One region of the Paenibacillus sp. FSL R7-0652 genome, then DNA from elsewhere that is predicted to be linked to it. Evidence: predicted binding sites of a transcription regulator. Region 1 holds the regulator's gene; the other holds the start of a gene.

What was found. Region 1 encodes LexA, which represses DNA repair genes until DNA is damaged. Its sites were predicted from a motif close to CGAACATATGTTCG; they were not measured.
Region 2: MKY97_RS19240 (DNA polymerase IV) is a predicted target of LexA. The motif match lies at 2,507-2,520, and genes of this name have one in related genera.

The regions. Positions count from the first base shown of each region.
Region 1 is NZ_CP152001.1:3,770,192-3,781,921, forward strand. Features, by position in the region: gene MKY97_RS16695 (ABC transporter permease subunit) at 1-714, opposite strand, end outside; gene MKY97_RS16700 (HAD family hydrolase) at 1,389-2,180, opposite strand; gene MKY97_RS16705 (hypothetical protein) at 2,209-2,721, opposite strand; gene MKY97_RS16710 (DUF896 domain-containing protein) at 2,850-3,059, opposite strand; gene MKY97_RS16715 (LysM peptidoglycan-binding domain-containing protein) at 3,155-3,532, opposite strand; gene lexA (transcriptional repressor LexA) at 3,839-4,465, shown strand; gene MKY97_RS16725 (aldehyde dehydrogenase) at 4,636-5,937, opposite strand; gene MKY97_RS16730 (hypothetical protein) at 6,234-6,563, opposite strand; gene MKY97_RS16735 (hypothetical protein) at 6,696-7,277, opposite strand; gene MKY97_RS16740 (hypothetical protein) at 7,444-7,581, opposite strand; gene MKY97_RS16745 (MFS transporter) at 9,126-10,304, opposite strand; gene MKY97_RS16750 (MerR family transcriptional regulator) at 10,372-11,202, opposite strand; gene MKY97_RS16755 (FAD-dependent monooxygenase) at 11,402-11,730, opposite strand, start outside.
Region 2 is NZ_CP152001.1:4,365,806-4,377,535, reverse strand. Features, by position in the region: gene MKY97_RS19250 (hypothetical protein) at 1-131, shown strand, start outside; gene MKY97_RS19245 (DUF4145 domain-containing protein) at 427-897, shown strand; gene MKY97_RS19240 (DNA polymerase IV) at 2,567-3,784, shown strand; gene MKY97_RS19235 (YolD-like family protein) at 3,781-4,128, shown strand; gene MKY97_RS19230 (hypothetical protein) at 4,130-4,498, shown strand; gene MKY97_RS19225 (hypothetical protein) at 5,116-5,415, opposite strand; gene MKY97_RS19220 (hypothetical protein) at 5,412-5,900, opposite strand; gene MKY97_RS19215 (hypothetical protein) at 6,459-8,042, opposite strand; gene MKY97_RS19210 (hypothetical protein) at 8,280-9,389, shown strand; gene MKY97_RS19205 (three component ABC system middle component) at 9,371-9,865, shown strand; gene MKY97_RS19200 (DUF3732 domain-containing protein) at 9,862-11,730, shown strand, end outside.

The sequences.
Region 1 (11,730 bases):
GAAGTTCCCCATATTCAGGATCAGTAACGTGACAATCGTTGGTAAAATACCTGGAATCGTTACATGAATGGTTTGTTTCCAGCGATTCGCTCCATCAATTCGAGCGGCTTCATACAGCGAATCATCAATGGTGGTCAGTGCTGCCAGATATAAAATCGCTCCCCAGCCCATACCCTGCCAAATTTCAGATGAAATATATATCGTTCTGAACCATTCTGCACGCTGCATAAATGGAATGTTATCTCCTGTGAAAAATGCGACAAGACCGTTGATTGAACCGTTTACTGCTGTGAGCTGCAGAATCATACCGGCTACGATAACAATGGACAGGAAGTGAGGCAGATATGAGGCTGTCTGCACAAACTTTTTGAAGCGTTTGCTCTTCACCTCGTTAAGCATGAGCGCAAATATGATCGGCACCGGGAATGTAAACAACATCGCAAGCCCGCCCAGCATGAGTGTATTGCTGAAGACTCGCCAGAACGTCGGGTCCTCTATAAACATCTTGAAGTAACGCAGGCCAACCCAGGTTTCCCCAAAAATGCTCCCACCGGGAACAAAACGTCTAAATGCGATGATATTACCTAACATCGGGCCGTACTTGAAAATAATCAGATAAATGATGGGAAGCACTAACAGCGAGTACAACTGCCAATCCTTACGAATTAACGCAGCAGCTGTCCGCAATCTGCTTTCTCTGCGTGAAGATATCATCGGTATTGCTGCCTTTGATGTTTCTGACTCCATGTGTCATTCACTCCGATCCATGACTTGATTAGGAAATGATATGGTATCCCTTAGATGACATGTCCTCTATCACATTGATCCAGAAGACCTCTATGCTGTTTGATTCACCCCCACTGCAAAATAAACATGTAAGCGGTACCAACTTTGTTTTATGTACAATCAAACATATACAGAAATGTAGAGCTTGAACAATTCTGCTTTTGTTTGAATGTTAACTGAAATTTCTTGGATATGAAGCGCTTACAATACAAACAAATGAAAACCACTTTATAATGCTGGTCCCCTTCATATGAAATCATGTTTGTTCACAAGGTTTGCTTTGGCATCCGAATAAGAACCTGACTAAATTTAAAGTGTGATATAAATTGAATTTTAAAAGAAAATGGATTGCGCATCGAAGAATTTAAATACTAGTCATACTAGTATGTTAGTTGTATTTTATAGCAGCAGTTTCTTAATTTCAATATCTTTTCGCAAAAAAAATATACAACTGCTCCTAACAGATTGTTAGAAACACTCCTCTGTTTGCTCATAAACAAAAAAACATTGGTTATGACACACGAAAGATCACATCTTTCATGCCATAACCAATGTTAAATGAGTATTGTAGCTGTTGCGTAAAACCATATTCTCAAAGATATTTAGAAATTCGCAATGATATCTTCCAAATCAGATAAATGTTTGATTTCGTGGTCAGGTGAATAGGTTTCATTGTTGATTTTGTTTTCGCGATTAATCCAAACCGCACGGATTCCCGAAGAAAGCGCACCGCGAATATCCGTTGTTAGTTTATCGCCAACCATGATGCTTTCTTCTGCTTTAACACCGAGTTTACTTAAAGCATGATCGAAAATGGATGGATCAGGTTTACCTTTACCAAAGCTGCCAGAGATAATAATTTCATCAAAGAAAGGAGATAGCTCAGGTACACCATCCAGCTTCTCCTGCTGCAGGGCAGGACATCCGTTCGTCAAAAGCAGCAGTTTGTATTTTCCTTGCAGATGACGCAGCGTATCCATTGTTTCCTCATAAACATGAGGTCTCGATCTGCGTTCTGCCCCAAACTGTGAAGCCAAACGTTCTGCAAGCTCTTCTTGATCGACACCCAGCTTGAGCAAACCGCGGCGCCAGGACTCCTTCCGGTAAATCGGAGCCAACTGTTCAAGCTGGCGGAATTCTGGCTGTTCTCCTCCATTGAAGTTGGCCCAAAGGCCTTCAAATGGATTGATTCCAATCATTTTGGTAAAAGGAAATGTCTCATAGGATTCGTATAATTCACGTGCTTCGTTACGAACAGCTTCTTCAAGTGCCTCGGCATTAACGCCTGTTTCTGCTGCCGCAGTTAAACAAGTTTCATGAAAAGCCTCTCGAACACTGCGCTCGTCCCATAGTAAAGTATCATCCAGGTCGAACATAATCGCTTTCAATGCCATTCCGATCATCTGCCCCTTTATACATTAATTACTTATCAATGGTTTCCACGGTGATCTGGTGAGCTTTTGCAAATTTCATCAATCGCTCAGTCATTGCTTCTGTATCGTAACGATTTAACAACTTGGTAAAAACCCATCTTTTTCCGCGGCTGTTATGTTCAATGACAACCGTGCCTGGTTCAAATCTGAACTTGATAATATCATCAACGCCAATGGAGCGCTCGCGGTTCCCCTTCGTTGTAATGATCCGGCTGCTGCTGATTTTAATGTAAGGACGTCGAAGCATAAAAATAACAGCCAGAAATACATAAAGCAGCATCGTTACCCAATCCCATGTGGTCATTGGAGCTTTAACCAAAAAAGTACTCATGAACAGATACAGAAACGCCAAACCAATTAGAAAGATAGGAAATAACAAGCTTCTTCCTTTGTAAATATCTTCACCTGGATTTCCCGAAATAGGTTGACCGCTTTTTTTACGCTGTTGATTCAATTGCTTAGAATTTTTCCGAACCGTTCTCTCGAACGAACGCCGCGACATGTGAATCCCCCTTATGTGTCTTGTATCGGCTTACATAACTCGGTGTAAGCTCTTATCCCCCTATAGTAAGCATCCCAAATAGCATGAAGAAACCTAAATATCATAACGATATGTTTAGGTTTCTATAATTAATGTTTGAGTTTGCCTTGGTGGCCCTGACCATTCTCGTCGTCAACAATTTCAATTGAATCGAGCTGCTGTCTGAAATTGTTACGAATATTACCCAAATAAATTTCTCTCAACTTGGCACGTTCAGTAAGTTCTTCCTCTGACAGTCCAGTGGATTTCTGCTTGCGAGCCAATTCGTTAATACGTGCTACCAGACTATCAATATCCAAGCTTGTCCCCTCCAAAATTACAAAGTCATAATAACTTTGACATGATAAAGGCAGCTTGTCAAGTTGGCGCGCGGTAATGCACGATCAAATGCATTTTATTTAGCAAACTGAGGTAATACCAAAACCTGTCCTGTCTGAATTGTTGCTGATTCCAGTTGGTTCACCTTTTTAATTGCTTCTATATATACACGCGTATCCATCGTAGTTGGTTTATGCTCCACAGAAATACTCCACAACGTCTCCCCCTGAGATACAGCGATCTTTCCTCCAGGAAGCAGCTCTTTCTCATTACCAGCAAATACGGTTAGAACAGTACTGCAGCCTATCAATATAATTAATGAAGCAATAGCTAATTTGATTAACCCCTGCGAAAGTTTGAATCGTGATATTAATGTTCTAAATTGCCCTATGTTAGACCTCACAGCTTTCGAATTCACCGGTTCATAAATGCTCTGATAAGTTGAATATCTCATTTTGCATCCCGCCTCCAAACGTTTGTTCCTATCTGTTGAAAACAATATAACACGAACACCTGTTTTGTTCAACAACTTTTTTAGAACAATTGTTCGCCCTTTTTTCGACATTAAAACGTCATTAATCCGAAATTAACATACGCATGATTAAGACCTTGCCCTCAAATTTAACTCGAGTATCCACAAAAAAAGAGTAAAATGAAGAAATCACTGAAATAATGCGATTTCTTTAGAACTTATGTTTGTACGAACGGAGGTTCTATGTTATAATTTTCCCAAACGTTACTAAAATGGGGTTGATACGGTATGTCGAAGATATCCAGCAGGCAGCAGGCTATTCTGGAGTTTATACGAAATGAAGTCCGGTTGAAGGGGTATCCTCCTTCCGTACGAGAAATTGGCGAAGCCGTTGGACTGGCTTCCAGTTCTACGGTCCATGGACATTTGGATCGTTTGGAGAAGAAGGGTTTAATCAGACGTGACCCCACCAAGCCAAGAGCAATCGAACTCTTGAGCCAGGAAGAGTCCGAGCATTCTCATCAATTTGCCCACAGTGTTGCACGAATTCCAGTCGTGGGTAAAGTAACTGCCGGGGTTCCGATTACAGCAACTGAAAATATTGAAGATTACTTCCCGCTCCCTACTCATTATGTAGGCGAACAGAAAGTATTTATGCTTTCCGTTGTCGGGGACAGCATGATTGAAGCCGGTATCGTTAATGGAGATTATGTCATTGTTCGTCAGCAGCAGACCGCAGATAATGGGGATATTGTCGTTGCCATGACTGAGGATGATGAGGCTACAGTTAAGACATTTTATAAGGAAAAAGATCATATACGCCTTCAACCGGAGAATGCAACATTCGAGCCGCTGCGGTTGAAACATGTTAGTATTTTAGGTAAGGTTATCGGCCTTTTCCGCGACATTCATTAAGCTGCCTTTATTTTGATTTAGCTTGCTTCATTTGCTTGATCTTAACTTTAATATGAAAGAGGTTGCCCTGTTTACAGGACAACCTCTTTTTACTATAAATTATTTATCTCCAGCTAGAACAGGACCCTCCAACTTGATAACCCCTTGTATCCTCGTAAAAATCCAATCCATCATTTACTTCGTTTAAGGATGCTTTTGTGGTGTGAAAATACTTCAAAGCTCTGTTTTCCATGATATGAGCCCATTCCGCTCTCTCCTACACCGCCAAATGGCAAATAATGCGAGGTCATATGGGAGAGTGTTTCATTAATACATCCTCCACCAAAGGAAACTTGAGTCAAGACCTGTTCCTGTAAAGCCTCACTCTCCGTAAACAGATACAGCGCAAGTGGTTTAGGCCGACGTACGATCTCATCAAGCATTGGATTAAGATCATTATACGTAAATACTGGTAAAATAGGACCGAAGATTTCTTCCTGCATAACAGGAGAATCCCATGAGATATCCTCAAGAACGGTTGGTTCAATCATAAGCTGATCACGATTTGATCGTCCCCCTATGACAGCCGTGCCATTGGTAAGGAAAGCAGACAAACGATCAAAGTTGCGCGCATTGACAATATGAGGGAAACTCGCGTTCTCCATGACATTCGCGCCAAATTTCTCGGAGATTTCAGCTCTGATCTGTTCAACAAGTTGATCATGCACCTGCTCATGTACCAACAAGTAGTCTGGTGCAACACAAGTCTGCCCCGCATTCAGAAATTTTCCCCGTACAATCCGCTGAGCAGCCAGCTGCAAATCAGCATCCTGATGCACAATAGCCGGACTTTTCCCACCCAGCTCCAAAGTTACCGGAGTTAAATGCTCTGCAGCAGCTTTCATCACAATACGCCCAACACCTGTACTGCCTGTGAAGAAAATATAATCGAATTTCTCATTCAGCAGTGCTGTGCTTGTTTCTACCTCGCCTTCCATAACAGCAATATACTCCTGGGGATATACTTCCTGAATAAGGTCATGGATTAGATGAGATGTAGCCGGTGTAAGCTCTGAAGGCTTGATAACTGCACAATTTCCAGCAGCAATCGCACCAATGAGCGGTCCAAACGCCAGCTGAAACGGATAATTCCAAGGTGCGATGATTAACGCAACGCCGTAAGGTTCTGGATAGATCGTGCTGACTGCATCCGGCATAATCGAACTTGTTGGTACTGAGCGAGGTGCTGCCCATTCCTGCAGATGTTCCAAAGTGAAATCCAGCTCTCCCAGTACGATGCGAATCTCGGACCCATACGCTTCTGCTTCAGATTTATTCAAATCAGTATGGAGCGCGTCCAGAATTCGCTGCTGGTACTTTTCAATTCCTTTTCTCAACCGCTGCAAAGCATCAATACGATATTCCACATTTTTAGTCCGTCCTGTATTAAAAAAGGTGCGCTGTGTATTTACAAGTTGTTTTGCTTGATTCATCATTAACATCCCCAATTAAATTATTTGAAATTATATTGTTCAAAATTTAAATTAATTATATCTTTTATATATGAAACTATCAACATATAATTGAAACATTTCCGATGTAAAAATCTGAAATTTTCCTACTTTTTTTTAAAACGCCCTGCTCTATAGAATTGAATGTTGTTCTTTTTTCTCAGCTTCTGAATAGGAATTGGATGTTCTTAGTCGTTTTAATTGAATGAATGTAAAAAGGACAAGCCATTGTGTGCTCATCCTTCTCTCGTCCTTCATGCTTTGACCTTATCGATGTTTTAGTTCCAGCCTTTCTGTTTTAAGTACTGATCGCCATTGGCGAAAATTACTGCTGTCTCTTTGGTAACCTGCTGCAAATCATGTGCCACAATCATACCACTGTAATCCATAATCGGCCTTTCCATCTTCACAAATACACCGCAATCTTTAACATAGATCTCATCAGGATGTTCAGAATCATACATCAAGCTCGCAGGGACTGATTCCATGGAACTCGAGTAATCGCTTATCTCAGTACGATCATTAGCTTGGATCAAGGATGTGCTGCCTAACAAAATGACACCGAAAGTTAAAGCAGCCAATATTATTAACCTGGATTTTCTGATCATAATTTACCTCCATCGTACTTCATCTAATTTTTATCCGAATATCTTGTATGTTTTGTTAAGTGCTTGGCCGAGGAAGCTTAAGATGTATTAAATTCCGACAAGCTGTTCAAGTCCTTTTTAGATGAAAACTTATTATTTAGATACTTCAGTATCCGGAAGTAATTTTTTGAAAGCTGATTGGTCAAAATCATCGGCTTGAACAAGCCATTTATCATTTTTGTTTACGAGTGTAAGAACTCCCTTCAAGGGAACAACCTGTTTTTCACCGTTTTCTTTCTCAAGCACGAGATCCATTGTGTAGTCCAAATCAACGTAATCCTCTAACTCTTGATAAACTGAGAATTTCATGTTCTCCGGTTTCATTGAAGCTTGTTGTTTGGACGCGGCTCGTAGGACTAGTGATGTATGACTCAGGTGGACAGGTTCTTCTTCGAAATTTCGAGCGAAAAAGGGCTCCATCACCTCGTAGCGTTTAACAGATTCTTCTTCAGACGGAGGATTTTCAGGAATATCACTAATCGTATATTCCTTCAATTTGAATTCCCCAGCTGCTTTGATGTATTTTTCAGTTAGATTTTCTTTAACTGAAGGATCTGTTGGATTCTTCACTTCAGTTCCTAGGTTCTCAGTGACCGTTTGTGAATTTGAACTACAGCCTGCCGCTAAAACAGCTAATATTAAAGATATTCCTAATATCCATGGTAACCTCTTCAATGTTGTTGCACTCCTTTCTATTTCAGGATAATCCTACCATAATTAACGTATTGCATAAAGATTAGATTCATTTTTTAAGAAAGGCTGTATTATTCTGATTTCAACTCTCTCTATATAGCATAAGGTCGCTCAGCAGAAACAATTGAACGTTCTTTAATAAATTTGATTAAAGAAACGTAAGATCAAAAAAAGAAGGCAGCCAATCAACATGATTAGCTGCCGCCAGATCATCTAGGCGAGTAAACTCACGAAAATCCCGATATCCTTGATCGGTCATGACTCTTTCCATGAGCTGACGGTTCATTCCAAATTCTTCAGGAACATCCAAACTCCTCAAGTCTTTCGTAAATGTACATTTTTTCTAATGCTTTAGCATATCTTGGGTAAGACTTTTCCACGATATATTGAATTGTACTCCAGTGCTGGACAAATTCACAATCGTAGAAAATGTTATTCCCGATATCAAGTACACCAAGACCGGTAGCCCCAAATCCTCTTTTCTTGAAGTCAATTTCCAACTGCCTATAAACCTCTTGTTCAAAATAATTTCGAAGATGAGTTCCCCATCTTGCTTCCAATTCTCTAACGTGATGAACTCAAGATGGTGTCGTTTCATGTATTCCCTGAGCAAATTTTCCAAAGGATTCATCCGACAGTTTAGACAAGTATTCTTAACAAGCAAATTGCTTTGCTTTATAAAACTTTCCTTGAATATTCTCTTCAACATGCCGCTGAAGGACAATACGTACAAGCGCCAGCGGATCATATGTAAATATTTAACCATTTTATCATTTCCACCGTTACAGCAGCATAAAAAAACGTATGTTTCTATTTCACGATTTTCTTTCCGATCTCCCAATGCTAACCATTAAAATAAACACATACAAAGGTATTGCTGGAGAAGCGATATTCTAAATCGGTCGGCAATTGAAAGAAAACGAATCCGAATTTGGGCTTTTTTTATTAATTCCCAGCAGGTGTCTCACTTCATATTGCAATCCGTCAAAAGAAAAACACCGTTATCCATGTTCTGGTTAGTGGTGTAATTATATTCAACGTGTTACATTTTTTTAAAGAATAAAAATAACTATTATAGTTATATTGTAATGCGTTACGTTTGAAGTTAAAATTGAATTGCTACTTGTTTTAGTAAATTATATTTTACAACGGACAAGAGCGGTAATACTTTGCCTGAAATAACCGCAGTCTTTGGCGAGAGGGCGGTTATTTCTGTTTCTTACTAATAATTAACACTACAAGTGCAGCAAATGAGATCATAAGGATAAGTGCTTCATAAGTAGACATATTACCACCTCCCCTCATACGGAGGTCAGTTATAGTCCGCTCTTGTCCACTTTACAGTATACATGCGGAAACTAAATTATGGTATAATAAATATTTTGTTAGGGAGTGTCTTCAAACCGTTTAAATGGTTGAAGACACTCCCTACTTTAATAAGTAAAAGAGAACACCTCAGACATACTCTGCTGAATTGTTCTCTCTACACGATGAACTAAATACTATGTAATTTTCAGAAACTTTAATCAATGTCTTGTAAGCAGATTATGTTTTATTTTGGTAAAAAGAAACAAAGTTAGTTTTTACCACCACTCATTTCAATAAAGGTGTGACAAAAACCTATTGTAGTAATCCAAGGGGGCGTTGTCATAATTAATGAGAAAACAAATGTTTTCCTAATTTTAACATAAAAGGCCGTCCTCTGCTCATTTAGAGAACAGCCATTTATATTAAACTTGGGAATTAAGCATTTAAAGCATTACACTACGCTAGACCTAGGCAAAAAATGTGATGATAAGATCAGAGCAATTTAAAGGGTAAGAGGTGAATTTAAACTTGGACTCCAAGAGTTACTTTAGATGTTTTTTTCCAAAATATCGCTAATACGAATCCAAAAGCGATTGTAATAGCCGCTAAATAAAATGGATATGCAATCTCAATATCAAATAAGATCCCACAAATAATTGGGGCTATGACATTGGCTAAGGAGGTAAAGAATGAATTCATTCCACCTACAAACCCTTGGTCTGGTCCAGCTATACTTGCTAAATACGTGGTAACGGCTGGTCGAACCAGATCAAAGAAGATGAACGCCAACATGGTTGATATAAGTACGACGATATAGCTATTTAAAAATGGGAAGGCTGCCGCGTTAATTGCCGACAATAATAACACATATCGGATAAGTTTAATTTCACCCAACCAACGTGTTAATCGTTCAAACAAAGTAATCTGAATAATTGCACCAACAATGGCACCACCAGTAATCGCAATTGCAATATCTTTTGGTGTGAAATTTAATTTCACATCGACAAATAATCCGTAAAAGGATTCAAAACTCATTAATCCGAAATTTGAGATGAAAATAACAATAAAAGCCATTAAAAACATTGGCATTAAAATTTTTTGTAAATTCCCCTTTTTCACCATCTTGGGTTCATATGTTTCTTGTCTTTTAGGCTCACGTAAAATAATCCATGCAAAAACCCCTGCTAAAATCCCCAACAACCCTGCGACATAAAACGGAGTCCGAATACCGAAATCTGCCAAAAACCCTCCGGCGCCTGGTCCAATGATTAAACCCGTACTGATTGCTGCCGACATATATCCGTATGCTTTGGGCCTTGTTTCGTCTGTAGTGATATCAGCAATAAATGCAGATACCGCTGGCATAATGAATGCCGCACTAATCCCACCTAAGGCTCTTGAGATGTATAGTACAGTGACATTATCTCCGATGGCGAATAGCAGCTCTGATCCACCGAATATAAGTAGACCGATTACAATCATTATTTTTCTACCAAAGTAATCTGTCGCTTTCCCTGTAAGGGGCGAAGCAATTAATTGGGTTAAAGCAAACATGGCTGTTAATAAACCAACCGTCTTTCCACCAACGTTTAATTCGACCATTAATTTCGGGAAAACAGGAATAACTAATCCGATTCCCATAAAAGCAATAAATAAGCTCCCTAATAAAATGGATAATACTAATTTTGAATTCCTATCCAAAACAATTCCTCCTTTAAAGTACCTATCAAACACTTTAAAGGTTATAGTTAATGTAAGGTCAAGGAGATTATTTTAAAATTTTTACTTTTAATTCAATATCAAAACATGATGCATTATTCATTTTGAAATTTAACGGATAAAAATACTCATAGATATGAGAAGCAGCGTTTAATTTATGTTTTTCTACATAGTTTCTCAATTTATTGTACATCTCCATAAACTCATCTGAATGAATTGCGAATGCAATTACCGCATATTCACCGGCTTCTAATGTAATCCGCTCTATATTACTTGGTAAATACTTATCCTCAATCTCAGTTATAACAGGTATAAAAATGCTATCATATTTAATTTCTTCATAGGACTGATAGGATTCAAATGGAAAAATGCCTCCAAATATAGTTTGCTTATTGAATTGCTCATGGGATTGAACAATATTATTCAGCACTTGACTCCATACGCCTATTTCAGAAGATTCTCTAATGGTTATTTTCAGTAAATTTTGCTTCTCAAATGTTTTGATGTATACTTCTTTACTTGCAGACTCTGTATATTGTTGTGTGAAATTTTGCTTCATTATTTGCAAGTTCTTTTGAACTTCGTTAATTTGTCTGATTTTATCCTCAAGTACATCTTCTTGTTTGCTTAGAAATCGAAGTAGTTCCTCCGGTGTATAGGTTTGAACTTCTTCTATTTGATTAAGAGGTACGCCTAAAAATTTAAATGCCTTGATTAAATTAGCGTCTAATATTTGACTTACACTATAGTATCGGTAGTTCGTTTTCGGATCGACTTTCACCGGTTTTAACACACCATTCTGATCGTAAAAATGGAGTGTTCGACTAGGAAGATCCGTTAACTTCGAAAACTCTCCGATGGTTAAATATTTCCGTAACATATATTACAAAACCCCTTTATCTTTGAGTATTCGTTCATTTTTATCAAAATAAAAGCCGCTATATCATAGCGACTTTTATTGATTTGGTAGTATAATAGGTGCTTTTGTAACCTACCAGATTGATTAGATGGCTAACATGTTGAGTAAATTAGTGCATGTTACAGTCTGTAGGTGCTTGATTTTATATATTAGAACGTACTTATTCCCATGTAATTTTGTATTCATTAATCTTTTTATCCATATTGAACTCCATGTGTTTGTTCAGGAACAAAGCATTTAATTCTTCTGTCCTTTTTCTTCGGTCCTTTTCATAATAGTAAAACGCATCCCGGTAATCATGGTCTCTTAAATTTTTTGCTAAAACCATGGCATCTTCAAGGCTGTATGAAGCTCCTTGACCTACAAAAGGATTAGCTGTATGCACAGCATCCCCAACCAGAACAACGCGCCCTTTTGACCACGTAGTTAAATTCTTCACTTCGTGAATACTTCTTGCGAAAATCTGCTCTGTGTTTTCAACAATTTTAA
Region 2 (11,730 bases), 600 kb from region 1:
GCACATATAAATCGTTCCAAGAAGAAGAAGGACTTGAAAAAGTTATTTCTATTACAAAGAACAAAAGAACTGAAGCACGCGCTTTAAATACAGATATTGTAAAAATGTATCCCGAATTATTTAATGATTAATATTGAATAGTGTTTCAACTTATAACTTGGAGGATTTAAGGAATGAGTAAAATTATGTGGTATTTTTCTATCATAATTAAGTTTAGTTTGTTCCAGCGTCTTAAAAAGAAATTTCTAATGAGAACTACAGTTTGGAACATGATTCACATGAAAGGATGAGCGTAAATGGTCATTGATTGCTCGTATTGTGATGTTACAGTTGATGCATTGGAAAAGGGGGAAGTGTTCAGTCATGCTGAAGAAGTTCCTGAAGAAAAAATTCTCTTACTAGCGTGCCCAAGATGTGGAGAGGCGATTGTGGCTCGGCAGCGCTTGGTATATTTCAACAATAACATGGATTGGGGGAGATCAGTTAGAGTATGGCCTTCTCCGCAAAGAAAACTTTACTGAAAATTTACCTGCTTTAGTGTCTATTTCACTGGATGAGTCTGAAAAGTGCTTTATAGGAAAAGCTTATTTGGCTTGTGTTGTAATGTGTGGGAGAGTACTAGAAGCGATTTGCAAAGATAAGCAGGTAACGGGTAGAAATCTTGCCGATGGATTGAAGGAATTATTAGATACTCAGATTATTGACAACAGAATATTCGAATGGGGAGAAGCCTTACGTATACATAGAAACATGGGGGCTCATGCCACGGAGGTAGAGATAACGAAAGAAGATGCTCGAGATTTGCTCGACTTCTCAATAGCTATCTGCGACTACATCTATGTCTTGACTAGTAAATTTGAAGAATTTCAAGCTCGCAGGCAAAATAACAGTATATAATTTATCAAAATAGATAAAATATTTTCATAACTGCCACTGAACGCATCAATTCATTAAGTTTAAGCCTTCTTGATTGAGAAGCTGAGTTGTAGAGGGATAAGAACACACCATCTAATTGAAGTCGCTATTTTAGCGGCTTTTTATGTTATCGGACAGAACGCAGTGGAAACCACTTAGTGATCTTTTTCAGAGGGGATATCGCAATTGCTTATCAGCTCATCGTAGCTAAGAAAAAAAGTCCCCACGAACACGTTCGCAAACTCAACATCAAAAGACGAAGAAGCCTCCGGTCCGGTTCGGAGGCTTCTTTGCGCCGTGAAAGTCCGACTTGGAGCACAATTCAGTTGAAGGCAAGGGAGTATTGGATTTGGTGCGTAGGTAGGAAGAAACCCGGATATACCTCTCATCAGATGGGAAGGTATACGGTTTAATACGCGTGGGACATAATTATGTATTAAATTTTTGGAGGGAACTTCTTGGAACTGCTGTATGCATGTAAGACAAAAGAGATCTGCTTTGGAAACTCTCGCATGCTATAGTAACGGTGAAACAATTTCACACGAAGTTATGAGAGTTTTTGCTTCCGATGTCCTTGAAATGCACATTACAATCTCTGAAGAAATGGCAGGATTAGAAGATGTATACGATGCACTGTTCTATGTCAAACATGTGGATGGGAAAGGGAACACATCTGAACTTCAGTCTGATCAGGAGGATTTCTCAATAGATAATATACTTGTCTATTTTCCACCAGTTTTACAGACCTGTGTCAGGAATCCAGGTTTTTTTCGAATTCATTGGATGTTAAGCATAAAAGTTTATCAATCTCTCGGCCATTTAAACCCTAATTGGAATCTCAGTCAAGTATTGCTCTGACATCATAGTATGACGATTATTAATTTCGTAAACTTCGAAAGACTCTCCTAAAAGGGAAAAATCATTCTCTTCGGCATACTTAACAACTTCCATAACTCTTTCATAACTTTGTTCATAGCTACCACGACAATGGAGTGATAAATAATCCCCAGCAGGAAGAAAAGAATCAAATTCTAAGGTATCAGCAAACTTGGAATCAAAAATAAAAAAGACAGAATGGAAGACACCTTAAATTCCAAGGTTCACCTCGTTTAAATTTCGATATTAGTCTTGCAAAATACATTAATCAGATCGATGGGGAGATACTCAAAGTTCAGCCACTTCCAATACAAGCGTTCAAATGCACCTTATGTAACACGACATACAACATTAATGGAAACCAGTTTGTTTCTCGTAGTACATATTCAAATTGGCAGCAAGTCTGGTGGCATCAATGCCCTCATTGTTTTTTCAACTTATGAGACTGATGAAGAATTTAATATTGACTAGTATCAGGAATACGACCGCTGTTCATGAGGCGGTAGTTTTGGTACCACCAAGACTACGATTGACCGATTAAAATACAATACTTGCATTTACATTTTTACAGAATGAAAACTCTGGTTCAGATGGGAGTTCAAATGATGGAGAAGCTGGCATGACTTAGTATGATTTGAATCCATGACTTCTTCGTATGCCTAATATAAATATTTACCTCTTGCATAAAGAACATATGTTCTGTTTATAATATATACAAATATACGTTCTTAAATGTACAGGAGTGATTTCAGTGTTAACTAAGCAACGAACCATTATGCTCATCGATATGCAGTCGTTTTATGCTTCAGTCGAAAAGGCAAAAATGCCTCAATACAAAAATAGACCACTCGCCGTCGCAGGCGATCCAGCAAGACGTTCTGGAATTATTCTTGCCGCTTGTCCATTAGCCAAAGCTAAGGGTGTATCAACCGCGGAACCACTCTGGCAGTCCCTTCAGAAGTGCCCTGAACTGATCCTTGTGAGACCACACATGCAATTATACATCGAAGTCTCCACTCAAATCATGTCCATTATTGAGGAGTTCACCGATCTCGTTGAACCGTACAGTATAGACGAATTATTCGCTGATTTTACTGGGTCTATGCATCTATTTGGTAATGATCCAATCGATTTAGCCAAGCAAATTCAAGCCAAAATCTATAATGAAACAGGCGTATACGCGAGAGCTGGCATTGGTGAAAACAAAATCATAAGTAAATTGTGCTGCGATATGATTGCTAAAAAAGCAGAGGGTGGCATTTTCCACTTAAAGAAAGAGGAATTGCACCTCCACATTGGAGATAAGCCCATTCGCGATATGTGGGGGATTGGCTCAAGAATGGAAAAACATCTGTGGAAGATGGGCATCCGAACCATTAGAGACCTGGCGAGTACGCCTCTTTCCAAATTAAGAAGTAAGTGGGGTGTTAATGGAGAAGTCATCTGGCGAGTTGCAAATGGACTCGACAATTCGCCGGTAACCGTCAACACGCACAGTACACAAAAAGATATCGCAAACGGAATGACCCTGCATAGAGATTTCACAGAGGCTTGTGAGGTCGAAGTGGTTATTCTCGATATCTGCACAGAAGTATGCAGAAGAGCCCGCAAAAAGGGACTGATGGGTAGTGTCGTATCCGTAAGTGTGTCTGGAGCGGATTTTGACCACCCCACTGGTTTTCACAGGCAGATTAAACTGTCTGATCCTACAAATATAACCGTTGATATATGCAAGATAGCCAAACGCATATTCCATCAACACTGGGATGGGCAACCTGTACGCCGTGTAGGCGTATCCCTGTCTCAATTATCCAATGCGGATACATATCAACTATCGTTTTTTGATGATCAAGAGCAGAAACGAGCCATTGATCAGGTGATGGACGACATTAAGGATCGATTTGGCGACATTGCCATCCTACGAGCGAGCTCCATTACGGCTGCTGGCCAAGCGATAGATCGAGCATCTAAAATTGGGGGTCATTATAAATGAGCAAAAAACTGGAGGCCAATGGATTATGGGAATCGAGCCGAATGATGCTTCCTCAACATAAAGAACGGATTATACAGCATCGTACTCAAGTTCATTATCAAACGAAACCGCTGATCCATGAAGATGAGTGGGATATTATTGCTCAACATATAGATATGTCGCTCACTTATACATTGCAAGCCACCTTTGAAGTGTTTCATGAGTGGGGCAATCGGTATATACACGGGATCGTCACTTCAGTCAGTACCTTTGGAAAGAAAATCAAAATTGAAATGGAGAATGGATTTGAATGGGTTGATTTTGATCAATTGGTCACTGTAAAACTTGAAGAAGGAGGCGTATAAAGTGCAACAGACTTCTGAGGAACTTTCACTCGTGAAGAGGGTGGTAGAGCTCCCTTATCTTTTAGATGCTCTGGAGGTAGATAAGCATAAAATATACGCTTCAAACTTCAAAATGAAATCTGTGTATGTTGACTACTTGGACGGTACTCAAAAGAAAATTGCTGTAGAGATGTACAAATCAAAACAAAGTTTAAAGCAACATCATATTAAAATCATAGATGAAAAGAGATCTGAGCTGAGTTTAACGGTAGATTATTCGGTAAGGGGTTACCTTCATAAAATGACACTATTGTGGAGCAAAGTGAAAGTGGATGTAACCCTAATGCTTACTGAACATATGAGCGTTGATATTACTGAATTGCCCACATGAAATGATAAAATACAAAGGAAATGATAATGAACACTAGGAAAAAGCTTGATACATCAGGCTTATTCTTTATTCTTTTTCTTTGTTAATGATAAAGAGCGAGTTAAATTTCCTGAATTGTTGATAAGCAGCAATATATGATAAGTACATCTTATGCAGATTTAACTAACGGTCGGAAGTTGCAGCTGGTGATATGTGCAGACAGATGATTGATTTCGTCTTTGAGAAACTGACTAGCTGATACTAATCAAGAAGTAAAAACAAAAAAAGCCTATTTTTGTTTTTACTTCTTTAAATTATTTCATGGGAACGATGTGTGTGTGATTATTTAGGGTCGGGATCTCTAGATCATTGTAAAAGAAACTATAACTACGTTTGCTTTGAAGATTACGTAGTAGTTCGTAGCTCAAACCCCATTTATTGATTATTAAAAATTCATTTTTGGCATCTTGACTAAAATTTTCCCAAAGCTTTGCACTTATAAAGTAATTTTCGCAATACATTGGGATAATGTTATTAACAAATATAGTTAGATGTTCTTCGTCTAACAATGCCAACTGAGCCTTGAGCGGTTGGAAATAATGAGACTCTGATTTAAGCCAGCTAATAAGAATAAACGTTTAACCATTTTCGGAGCAGACGGTCAGCATTATCTTTTTAGGTTCTTCTTTGTGAGAAAGCTGCTCTCCAAAAATATCAAAAGGTAAAGTGAAACAGGAAGATATAGCAACGTCTGCTTTTTTGTGAAGTGTGAATTTAACAGTTTCTAATTTTTTAAAATCAGATGTAAGTAGCATTTGATCAAATAAATCTTTATACACTTGAAAGGACTTTCTTATGTACTTTTTCTCCATGACTTTCTGGTAAAACAAAGGAGTTTTTACCACTAAGGGTTTTTTCCTAGCTGCAATAACATTCATATAATACATTTCCTGGGAAGTGAAAAGTCCTTGAGATAATGCTCTGTAGGCAAATAAAAAAAACTGCTCAGGGGTTGAGAAAATTTCATTCTTTCTCTCAATATTAAAAAAAACATCTCGATCATGTTTTGAACAGAATCCATGAAATGTGGATGCATCCTTACTAATCCCTTATCTTCTAGATTAATATATGCAACTTTAGTTTTTAAGTTCATATCTACTTGGAATACATGTCCATTTGAAGATAATTTATCTAAGAATCTATTTTCTTGTATTGAGTGTGATGAAATTGCTCTTTCTTCACAACCCGGATATAGACATATATAATTATGATTTTTTTTCGCATTTGTTAATACTTTTTCCATTTCGCGATATTCATAAGTTTGAAATGTAATTACTTTCTCATCGGTCTTCTTTACATTCCCACAGCAAAACTTAAATTTCTTCCCTGATTCACAGAAACATTCTTCATACGGTTTAAACATGCAGACTCCTCCTGAATTATATTTTCGAGCAGAGATATGCTAATCTTACAAATTTAAAATAGTAAACGAACCAAGTGGGTATTCAAAGTAACGCACTGTAGCAATTATATATGAATTTAGAATATCAATAAATCATAGTAAATGATCAACGAGAAAAATATAAACCGAATTTTTAGGGAAACGTAAGATGGGGTAAAGATCATGTTTCACATCCCATTTGAGACTATGCTTTCTTCCATTAAGCTAAATGAGCATGGACCGAATCATACATAATGGATGAAGAGTGCTGTGAACGATTCATGTACGCGTCAAACGGAGCTATGCACTCTATCATATTTATTGCTTCGTGAAGCTGCTAAAAACGCGCTGTCTCGAGATGCAGAATGTATTAAGCTGGTTGATTTGGCAAGAGCCTATGAACGTATCAGCCACATTAATGATGGTAAGGATCTAAATCCATTCGCGATGAGAGACGTCCACTTGCTCAGACAGCATGCTGAATAAAACAAGCGCCATTGGCGCTTGTTTTACATATGAAATATAAGAGTATATTACTATTTATAAAAGTTCTTTTAACTCGGTTCGAATGCCTAATAATATAAAAAGTTTATATTTCGTAAATTCCAAGAAAAAGGATAACTTCATTTTACGATGGGCACGTTTGATCTCTCGGTTAGTAGGTAAATGTACTAATTCTCTCCTGTGTGCAGCTTCCGTAAAAAATGGTTCAAACGTATGATAGGCAAAAGATTTTTGAGATAGTTCCTTATTGTTTAATGTCTTACCTTCTGCGTACATATCACGTAACCAATCAATTGAAATACTTTTTTCAATATGCTCTTTAACAATGAGGTCCAATTCATCTTCTGTACACAAGTAGTCTTCAGCTAACTCTGTAATAGCATCTTGGACAAGTTCAAGCATTTTCTTTGCATCGTCTTGGGCAAATTGATCCAACAGTAGTTTAGTACCTTGTGCGCCTAATGCTCCTCCTGCAATACCGCCAGCTATCAAACCTACTGTTGCTCCTATGCCGGCTCCTATGGCTGAACCTGGGCCAGGTGCGAAAAAACTTCCTATTACTGCACCTAATTTAGCTCCTCCGAGAGTTCCTCCGTAACCACCTGCTAAACCTGCTCCTGCACTAGCAACATTAACAGTTGCGTTTTTTGAGAACTGTGTCCAAGAGATTCTTTTGCTTATAGATGCACGATACAAATCAGGTACTGTAAATGCTGCTGTTGTAATCGCAGTGGTCAAAATATTTGTTCGTAACGATTTGGTTAAAGCAGATTTTGCAGCAGCACCAACAACTTCCTTTCCTAAGATAGCTGATGCTAATTTATGGACGATGTCCTTCCCGATTTTTGTTTTATACAATGAATTAACAATTTGTTTGGACATTGATGTTGTGAAGACCGTAAAACTCCTACCCATACCTGTTCTTAAAAACTGTCTAGTAAAAATACCAAGACTTAAAGTCAATCCACCTGTACGTAGTGAACCCAAAAGTGAAATTTTGAGTGCTGTTTTGTTATTTTGACCATTCCACCTGTTGCATGCATATTGGATGATAAAACTAATCCCTACAGTCTTTGTTGTCACAATACTTTGTGATTTAAGGTCAAACCACAAAGAATCTATGTTTCCTGCTTTAGCAATATTTCTTGCTTGTTTATATGTAACGCTACCCTGTCTGAGTAACTTTTTAGCTTGTTTGGGATCGGTTACATGGGGTACTTTGCCCTCTTTTATCTTTTCTTCAAAACGTGCTAACGCTTCCTCGTATTGATCTTTGGGTACCTCAAGTATTTGTTTTTTGTATCTATACAACCCGGTTTGACTATCGAAAGCAGCATCAACTGATGATTTTCCAGAACTATAATATTTAGTTTGAATTTGCTCACCATTGCTTATTCGATCGGCCCCATTTTTAGCATTATTGGTTCCCACCGTCTCTACTTTTTTAGCTTTCATCCGATCAGAAAGAACGTTTGCATCTTCAGCGGCAAATCCTCCTCCGCCTTTGTCATTTCTATATTTGGTATATTGTGCCCCTTCTATAGAACTAGACGTCTCAAAATTTCCGTAGGATTGATCTCCTACTTTATTTTTCTTTTTAGGGCTAATTTTATTAAACATTAACCTATGCCACGTCCTTTTGTTTATTTAACGATAGTGTAGCATGAGTAACCAAATCATTACAGTCAAAAACGTTGTAGTTTAGTATAGTCAGATTAACTTTTTAATAATTGTTAGTTCGACAACAGGATTCGACAACATACGATAGTGAAAATTAGTATATTTGATCTAGTTGGAAAAATACAAGAAACAAAAGTGACAGTATTGGATTAGAGATAAGAGGTGAGATTCCTGAATTTGCAAAAAAACGACGATACCAAAACAAAACTTGGAGATATATTTCATTACTTGATTGTGCTTGAACATTGCCTAGATTTAAAGCCTGGGGAGATTATTCATGTCGAAAGGTTTGGAGATATTGCTATAAGTTCTGAATCTAATTCTGCGAACATGGAGATTAAACATCACCAAGATGAGCATAATTTATCGAGCAGAAATTCAGATTTTTGGAAATCGTTAAAAAACTGGGTAATTAATCATCAAAATATGGATAAGTTTAAAAGGCTTATTCTCGTTTCTACATCTATGACCAGCGAGGATTCCATATTTCATCAATGGAATGAGTTAAATGAAGAGCAAAGGTTCAAAATAATTAAGGATGAAGGCGATGAGCAAAAGAAGAAAGAAGAAAGCTTTAGAAAGTTCTATAATGAAATTTTTTCAGTCGAAAATACGGTTATCCTGAAAACTTTGGCTAAACTTGAGCTGCAACTTAATGAAAAAGATATAACAAAAAGGAAAGATAAAATAAAGCAACATCCTTCATTTAGCTTAATCAAGAGCGGAGATGAAGATTCATTTATATATGAGTTATTAGGCTCCATTCTAATGAGACCTGTTGAAAACAATGGGAAGTGGGAGATATCACACGATGAGTACAAAACACACGCCACTTCCATTCGTGATAAACAGGCTAGTGGTTCACGTCCCCTTCCAGGAACGTATTCTAATGAAGCACCTAGTAATGTAAGTAGCTATATGGATAAAGATTTCGTTAAAGAGATTTTGGATATTGAATGCGAGGATGAAGTTGAAGAAGCAATTGTGAACTACTGGAGAATGAATCAAACTTATATAGATCACTTTAATGATGATCCAATATATTTGAACGATGTTATTGAATACAAAAGTGATTTGAACAAACGTCTACAGCGCATGAGGAAGTCATTGAGAAGGCGTTGCAAGTTGGACAATTACACTGCAGTGTCACAAGATTTCTTCGATGAGGTCATGTTACTAGAAGCTATGCCATTTGGGACAATTAATCCTAATCGTGACTTCTTTCAGCAAGGCATTGTTCACTCTATCGTTGATGAAGGGAAATTGATATGGAATCTGAAAAAATAAAAGATAATAACCTACATTCAATTCAAACGTTATCCCTAAATCCTTTCTTTTTAAGCTTGTTATTACAACATTTTTTGAACGGATATAAAGGGAAGAAAGCAGAGTACCATCTACTTTATTTAGTCTTTCCTATTATCTTTTATAAACCTTCTCGAGAGTTTCTTTTTAGTGCGACTAAGAAAAGTTCTATATTTTCGATGTATTTAAAAGATGTAAATCAACGAGTTCTGTTAGGTGGAATTCAAGAAAGATATTCTTTTTTTAAAGAACTTACTGATGAAGCTATTATTGTTGCAGTAAATGAGGGCAAAATTTCTATTAGTAAAGAGGTCTCATTACTAAGCAAGGTTAATTATGAAAAGATAAAAGTTGCTGACATAAGATATTACATGAGAGCAGCGCACTATTTAGGCGTCATTTTTGCTAGAACAAATTATGTTGATATTTTTAGAAAGTTAGGGGTGAGGACCCTTTGAATTCGTATATAAAGGCAATTTGTGTCCTAAGTAAAGAGGGCGAACGAAAAGAAGTGGAGTTCACTTCGGGTTTAAACATAATCACAGGTGAGTCAAAAAGCGGAAAGAGTGCGCTTTTAGAAATTATAGATTATTGTATGGGGAGTTCGCGAAGTTATATTCCAAAGGGTATCATTACAAATTTCACAGAATTTTTCGTTACTGTATTTCGGATAGGAACTTTGAACCTTATTGTAGGTAGAAAAAGTTTTGAGGATAATGGTCGAAAGCAGATGTACGTAATTAGAACCAAAACGTTTGATATTAATGATATTAAACTTGAGCTTTTCACTGAAGAAACAATGATTACTGTTGACCAAGCGAAAAAAGAACTTGAAGCCGCATTTGGAATGGAAATTACGGACATGTCAGATAACACTAATAAAAAAGAAGGGCGCCCCTCCGTCCGAAATATGACATCTTATTTATTTCAGCACCAGAATTTAATTGCGAACAAATTTGCTTTGTTCTATCGATTTGATGACTATTACAAAAAAGAAGATGTTATTAAGCAATTTCCTATTTTTGCTGGTTGGGTTGATCAAGAATACTATTCACTATTAATTCAATTAGATGAATTAGAGAAAAACAAGAAACGCAATGAACGTGATAAGATGAGTTATAACAATGCTGTAGAAAGATTGCGAGGTAGACTGATTAAGAGTTTTATAAGTTACTACGCTTTATTAGGTAAAGAACTAGATGAAAACACACCTATTCATATACTGCTTCAATTAAGAAAGAAATTACCTGATTTCACTAGAGAAAGTTACTTATCTGAAGAAATGGAAGTTCGTTATTTTGCATTGAAAGAGCGTTTGGAATTAAAAAGACGTGAAAAGCATGATTTGGATTTGACTGTGAAAAATTTAGAGTTGAGTCGGAATTATGGTGACAGCTATCAAGAAAACTTAAAGAGATTAGATGAGAGAGGGGAATACTCAAAGCCTGAAATTGGCGAATATGTTTGTCCTCTTTGTGGTAAGCCTCATGAAAAATTAAACGAAAAAATGAATGACTTAAATAAATCAAAAAAATGGCTTCAAAATGAAATTCAAGGTGTAGGAGAACAGAATCTTTCGTTTTTTGCCGAACTTAATCATTTGAATCATAATAAAAGATCTCTAACTGATGAGATTAAGGATTTGACTCGGGAAATTGAGAGGACAGAAGGTATTTTTAAAGGTCTTAAGGACAATAAACGCTTGGATGAACAAATCATCTATTATAAAGCTAAAATTGACTCTGATTGTGAAATTGTGGAAAGTCAGCGAAGCACTTTAGCTCAATTAGCAGAATCTGACTATGATTCAGATATTTCATTTATTAAAAATAAGATAAAAGCCTATAATGTGAAATTCTATGAAGCCGAGGCAATGACGTTTATCAATGGTAATATTAATCGAATCATTGAGAAACTTGATTTTGAAGAAGAGTACCGACCTACGAAAATAAAATTCGAACTCGATACCTTCAATTTATATCATGAGGACAAAATTAATAAAACAAATGTTTATCTTAGCGAAATGGGTAGCGGTGCGAATTGGCTTTCGTGTCATTTAAGTTTATTTTTATCGTTACTACATTATTTTGCAGTTCAAAAAACTTCTATACTACCTTCATTTTTGTTTATTGACCAACCTAGTCAAGTGTATTTTCCTCCGTTAAAAACGGATTATATCAATTTCACGGAAACGCAACAAATGTTGAATTCAAAAGATAAAGAAGTAGTCACAGTGGAGAACATGTATATTGCAATATTGGATGAAATAGAATTAATTAATGAAGCTGCGGGCTTCCGTCCTCAGATTATTATCACAGATCAT